2 regions of the Paenibacillus sp. J22FR5 genome follow, and region 2 is predicted to be linked to the other one. Evidence: predicted binding sites of a transcription regulator. Region 2 holds the regulator's gene; the other holds the start of a gene.
The links. The regulator Rex, encoded in region 2, represses fermentation and respiration genes when NADH is low (regulators of the CRP and FNR family bind a similar motif). The targets are predictions, from matches to a motif close to TTGTGAAATATTTCACAA.

Region 1: AC58P7_RS16645 (nitrate/nitrite transporter) is a predicted target of Rex. The motif match lies at 1,609-1,626, and genes of this name have one in related genera.

Annotation. Positions count from the first base shown of each region.
Region 1 is NZ_JCAUAN010000011.1:153,595-157,025, forward strand. Features, by position in the region: gene nirB (nitrite reductase large subunit NirB) at 1-105, opposite strand, end outside; gene AC58P7_RS16645 (nitrate/nitrite transporter) at 349-1,593, opposite strand; gene AC58P7_RS16650 (ANTAR domain-containing response regulator) at 2,071-2,706, shown strand; gene AC58P7_RS16655 (anthranilate phosphoribosyltransferase) at 2,703-3,431, shown strand, end outside.
Region 2 is NZ_JCAUAN010000002.1:260,827-264,257, forward strand. Features, by position in the region: gene dinG (ATP-dependent DNA helicase DinG) at 1-1,496, shown strand, start outside; gene AC58P7_RS04540 (redox-sensing transcriptional repressor Rex) at 1,501-2,121, shown strand; gene AC58P7_RS04545 (inorganic phosphate transporter) at 2,171-3,172, opposite strand; gene AC58P7_RS04550 (DUF47 domain-containing protein) at 3,234-3,431, opposite strand, start outside.

The DNA.
Region 1 (3,431 bases), on a different contig from region 2:
CGTAACCTCATATTTATCTGGTGTCAGCTTTAGTAAATGTTCAACGGCGTTAACGCCTGCCATTCCGTTTCCGACCAGGACTAACTTCTCTTTTTTGACTGTCATTGTGATCATCCTTCCATCCATTTACTAGGATAAAGCTTCGTATTTGTATAGTTGAGAAAAAGGGTCATTTAGGAGCTAGGCCCCCAAATGACAAATTGGGATATGGAGCTTGAGCAGTTCGATTGAACTGGCAAAGACGCTAGTCGTAACGTCTTTGCCCATACAGCCTGCGGGGCAAGCTGCATGAGCAAACACTTTACGGATTACCGCTGGCCTTACAGCCAGCGGCTACATTTTAATCTTTTAGGCCTGAACCGTATCCATGCTGCCTGAAGGAGCTGCTTTTACTTTACCGCCTTCACCAATCCATGTGCGTTTCCATTGTCCTTGAACAATCGCGATGATCACGATGCAAGTGATTGCGATACCGCTTAGAATTAGAAACCCTGGTGTAAATGAACCTGTGGAGAGCTTCAGATTACCGAGGATTTTCGGTAAGAAATAACCACCCAAACCGCCTGCTGCTCCAACAATTCCTGTAATTACACCAATTTCTGACTTGAATCGCTGTGGCACGAGTTGGAACACCGAACCATTACCCATTCCGAAAGACATCATCGCAATAAAGAGCATCACGGTAGTCAATGAAAGAGTAGGAAGTGTGGAGATACCCGCCATCATGAGAGCGACAACACCATATAACACCATCAACATTCGAATACCGCCAATTTTATCAGCGAGCCAACCTCCAACCGGACGGAAGAAGCTGCCACCTATTACGCACAATGTGGTAAAATCAGCTGCTCTAACGGGAGTAAGACCATATTGTGTATTGAAGAAGATTGTCAAATACGTTGCCATACCTACGAAACCGCCAAACGTTACACTGTATAAGAGACAGAACAACCAAGCATCTCTTTGTTTCAATACTTTTCCATACTCAGCAACTGTTTTTGGCGCTGGTTTATTGGGACTATCCTTCGCCAGAAGACTAAAGATAACAAGTGTTATCGCAATTGGAATCATGGCAATTCCGAAAACAACATGCCAATCACCATAATGTTGTGCTATCCGATTCGCGAATAAGGTTGCGAAGATCGTTCCACTATTCCCCGCTCCTGCAATACCCATTGCTAAACCTTGATACTGCGGCGGGTACCAACTGCTTGCCAGCGGAAGTGCTGCCGCAAAGCTTGCTCCTGCGATACCCAGCATGAGAGCGACGAAATACATGTCTCCCATGGTGTTAGCGAATTGCCATCCCCAGAATAACGGAACTAAGGTTAGCGAAAGTCCGATCTGTCCTGTTAGTTTGGGACCAATTTTATCTGTTAGTACACCAAGCACGAGACGCAGTACCGCGCCCCCCAAAGTTGGTAGAGCAACCAAATTTGCTTTCTGCGCAGCATCCAGCCCAAAATCTTTGGCGAGAATTACTGCTAAAGGTCCTAAGAGAACCCATACCATGAAGCTCATGTCAAAATACAAAAATGAACTGAACAAAGACCCTTTGTGCCCCACTTGCATAAAACTTTTCCGATCGACCATGAATTCCCTCTCCTTTTGTGAGGCTTTTCGCCTTCTTTTATTCCTACCTTGTTTTACGTTGACTGAACATTGACAGAAAAGGCCGACAAACATACCCCATCAAACGCGGGATGCTTATCGGCCTCATTGCCACTGCTGCCACTTCCTCGTGAACAGCATGATAGATGAATTTTTTTTCAATACCTTCATTACATTGAACATAAAAAGCCTATCCATTTACGTATTTGTAAGGGGATAGGCGCCGTTGCCTTCGTTAGTGGCACATCATTGTGCCGATTTCTAACTTGATTATACGATGCGATCTTTCGCATGTCAATAAACATAACACATAATATTTTATACGTCAGATTCCATGTAGCATATCGACAAATTTCAGGTGTATATGCTATAGTATTGCCGTATAATAGTTATAAATAATATCGAAACCTAACATGTAGTTGTCATGAGATCATAGTTATTCAAGATGGAGGTATTCATATGTTACAATCATTCATATTGATCGACGAGTTTATCCCAACTCGCCCAGCTGCCTCCTCTGAGCCGTCACCTGCTGTTCATGAAAAGGAATCTTTACCTGATGAAATTCTGAAGGATTTAGGATTCCGAATTTATACTTCATCTAATATGAAAGAAATTTCATTTATTATCCCAAAGGTCGATGCTGTATTATTATCAGTAAGTCCTGATCAAGTAGCAGATTGGCGTTCACGATTGCTCGCAGAGCGAAGTCTCCCCATCTTCTGGTGGTGTGATACACACACGTTTCCTTCTAATGAATGCAAGATGGATGGGGGTATTGATGGTTTAGTAGGTCCCAAGATGAGTCCACTGGAAATTCACTGTGCATTGATTTTGGGTGTAAACCATTTTTTCCAACGTACTGAATGGCAACAAGAACGTGAACAACTGCTTTCCAAGCTTGAAGAACGTAAATGGGTTGATCAGGCCAAGCGAATTTTATGCGAGATTAAAGGTATCTCGGAAGCTGAGTCATACGATTTCCTACGAAAACAGGCTATGAATGAACGTAAACGTATGGTAGACGTCGCTACCTCCATCGTCAAGGTATATCAGATACTTCAGGATCAGAACAAAGGAGGCCGTAAACGATGATATCCCTATTAAAAGAAGTCGGCCGCGGTAAACGCGGAGCTAGAGATCTTACTTATGAAGAAGCTGCTCAAGCAGCAGAACTCATTTTAACTGGAACAGCCACACAAGCCCAAATTGGTGCTTTTCTCGTAGCGGAACGAATTAAAATGGAATCCCCTGATGAAATCAAAGCCTTCATCCAAGCCTTGCGCCAGCGCACTACTACGTATCCGATGGCTGGCAGTATAGACTGTGCCGGACCTTATGATGGTCGCACGCGCACGTTCATCGCAACGTTGCCTACGGCATTCGTGCTTGCAGCCTGCGGACTGCCAACTACGCTGCATGGCAGCCCAAGCATGCCGCCCAAATGGGGCATCACATTGTCCGACGTGCTTGCAGCGATGGGCGTTCAGGCGCTAGAAGCTTCACGTGAAGCACTTATCTCCGCTGCGGCGCGAACTGGCTTCCTGTTCACACCGACGGAAGTTTGGTGCCAACCTCTAGGTGAGCTGCGCGAGCTGCGTAAAGAGCTCGGTCTGCGGACTGTGTTCAATACAGCAGAGAAACTGCTGCGCTTCACAGAAGCTCCATTTATGGCTGTCGGTGTGTTTCATGGTACTGTTTTCGAAAAAATTACGAATCTATTAATAGAACTAGGCGTTTCCCGCGGCATTGTTGTGCAAGGGATGGAGGGTTCGGAAGACCTTGGCGTCGATAAACGGACTAGAACTTATCTTATCCAA
Region 2 (3,431 bases):
AGAACCGCCTTCTACCTGCTTACAAGCACCTTGTGATTGACGAGGCACATCACTTTGAAGAAGTGGCGAGTAAACATCTTGGAATTGAACTTCACGCTTCGGCTTTTTATCATTCCTTATTATGGTTGTACAAGGATAATCGCAGCGGCCAGCTTCCAATGCTTCGTTTCCGATTACAGAAATCGGATGAAGCGCAAGAGCGTGTAGCGGGTTGGAGTCAAACAATTGATGGTTTATACCCGAAAATTATTTCAATCAAAGAGGACTGGGAACGTTTAAGCGAAGCCATGTACGAGTTAGTTTCTTCCGGAAGTGATCCGTCCCAGTCGGAAACTTCGCAATATGTGCTGCGCTTGAAGTCAGAAACTTTACCTTCAAATTGGCGAGAGTTGCTGATCATGGAGGATAACATTTATCTGAATGCGAATGAGCTCCTGCGAACATTGGATAAATTGCTGAATGAGCTAAAGGAACAGCAGGATGGACTCGGGGTTCAAGGGTTAGTCACCGATCTGAACGGCACAGTGAAAGAGCTGTATGCGCATCGAGATGCCTTGCATTTCTTTATGAAAATGGCAGATGAGGGCTATGTGTACTGGATCGAAGCCGGCACATATGCGAAGGCCAAGTCAGTCCAGCTTAATTCGGTACCAACGGATGTAAGCGGGTTGCTGCAGCAGCACTTCTTTGAAACGAAAGATAGTATCATCCTGACCTCAGCAACACTGTCTGTGAATAAATCGTTCCAATATTCGGCAGAGCAATTAGGATTAGCAATTCCGGAAGATGAAGAGTCTGGGAAGCTGAAAACTGTTCAATTACCATCTCCCTTTAATTATCGTGAGCAGGCGTTGGTTGTGATTCCGCGAGATTTCCCAACGATTAAAGGAGCGGGTGATCCCGTTTTTATTGAAGCACTCATCGCATCGCTTAGTGATGTAGCGCAGGTAACGAAGGGCCGAATGCTAGTCCTCTGCACATCGAATCGGATGCTGAAGCTTGTTCATGCAGGTATGAAGGAGAGACTGAGTCCTCATGGAATCACAGTGCTTGGACAGGGCGTTGACAGCGGCAATCGCAGTAAGCTGACCCGAATGTTCCAAGATAACAAGATGTGCGTCCTACTGGGCACCAGTTCGTTCTGGGAGGGAGTAGATATTCCAGGTGATGCGCTAAGCTGTCTCGCGATCATACGGCTACCATTCCAGCCGCCAAATCATCCTCTTGTGGAAGCCAAATGCGAGAATATCAAGAAGCGTAATGAGAATCCATTTATGAAATTCTCCGTACCACAGGCGGTTATTCGGTTTAAGCAAGGCTTCGGCAGACTTGTTCGGAGAGCGTCTGATAAAGGCATCGTGATCATCTATGATACGCGTGTTATTGAAACCTATTACGGGAAGCACTTCCTCTATTCGTTGCCTGGTCCTAAGATCGAGCACATGACGTGCGAACAAATGTTACCGAGGATTGAGCAATGGATGGGGGGAGCCTAGATTCGTGAAAACACAAAAAATTTCGGAAGCTGTTGTCCGTAGATTACCGATTTATTTACGTTATTTAAACGAGTTGCAAATGAATAATGTATCCACCGTTTCTTCTCAGGATTTAGGTCAGAAGTTGGATCTGAATCCTGCTCAGATTCGCAAGGATTTAGCTTATTTCGGAGAGTTTGGTAAAAAAGGAATCGGCTATGATATCAATTATTTGATTGAGAAGATTCGACAGATTCTTAAATTAGATCGCCATATCCAAGTTGCGCTCGTTGGTGCGGGGAATTTAGGAAGAGCCCTATGCAATTATAATACGTACTTACGAAATGATATGAAAATTGTGGCTCTTTTCGATGCAATGCCGTCCAAAACAGGAGAAGTTATTAATAACTTAGTTGTGCTTCCTATGGATAAAATGAAGTCCGTATTGTCCGAGCTGGGCGTACGGATTGGTATCATCACTGTGCCCGCGACGGAAGCTCAAAATGTTGCAAATGAATTCGTAGCTTGCGGAATAGAAGCCATTTTAAATTTTGCGCCAGTCATTATTAAGGTTCCCGCAGAGGTACGTGTGCATTATGCTGATTTTACGACAGAGCTTCAGAGCTTAGCTTATTATCTGGATTAGTAAGAAAAAGGCACGACCCGCGCAGCTTCAGCGGGTCGTGCCTTTGTTTTTAGAAAATAAGTCTGAATAGTACAAAGTAGATCGAGAACGCAAGTGCAATGCTAATCGGTATCGTAATTATCCAGGTGACAAGCATGCGTCCCACTGTGCCCCACTGGACTTCATGGAAACGCATAACGCTTCCTGTTCCAATAATCGCAGAGGAAATAACATGTGTTGTGGATAATGGTTTACCGACGAACGTTGAGAATTGAATAACGATGGATGACGTTAAATCAGCAGCGAAACCATTTATCGGCTCAATTTTTACGATTTTGCCTGAAACTGTTTTGATGATTCGCCATCCACCGATGGAGGTTCCAAGTCCCATAGCGAGTGCTGCAGCAATTTTAACCCAGATTGGTACATTCAAATCATCTTGTACACCCGCAGCCACAAGACCGAAGACGATGATTCCCATCGCTTTTTGGGCATCGTTACCACCATGGGAGTAGGAAAGCAGGGCAGCAGATAAAATTTGAAGCGAGCGAAACATCCGATTAAGCTTAGATCGTGATGTATTTCCTGACCAAATAACAATATATTTGATCAAAGTCATTATCAGATAGCCTAGAACGAATGCAACAATAGGCGATAAGATCAGGATAATGATGATTTGTGTAAAACCATTCCAATTCACGGCTCCCAAGCCAGATCCCGCGATAACTGCACCTGCCAATGAACCAAGCAGTGTATGTGAGGAAGAGGAGGGAATGGATAGATACCATGTCAGCAGGTTCCAAATGATAGCCGCAAGAAGTGCTGCGATGACAACCTCTACACCATTTTCGATCTTGGCTGGATTTGCAATACTGCCTCCCACGGTCTTGGCAACCTTAGAGGATACCATAGCTCCCACAAAATTAAGTGTAGCCGCCATGATAATTGCGACTCGCGGGCTTAATGCACGTGTAGAAATCGAAGTCGCAATCGCATTGGCTGTATCGTGAAATCCGTTGATGAAGTCGAATAGCAGGGCTAATACAACGATAACGATCAAATAAATTAACATGAATTCCTCCTAGCGTTTTCCAGTTGGAAAACTTTCTTCGTACACAGAGACATTTTGTGTCTTAGGAGTAACGAAGTACTACACTGTCTAGAATATTGGCAACATCTTCGCAAGCATCTGTCGTTTCTTCAAGGCGCTCATAGATCTCTTTAAGTTTAAAATCTTCGTAGATATCTTTACGCGTAATGAAAATTTGACGAATTCCTTCACGCATCAAGCGATCACCATCATTTTCTAATGCGTTTATAGCAACGGTGTG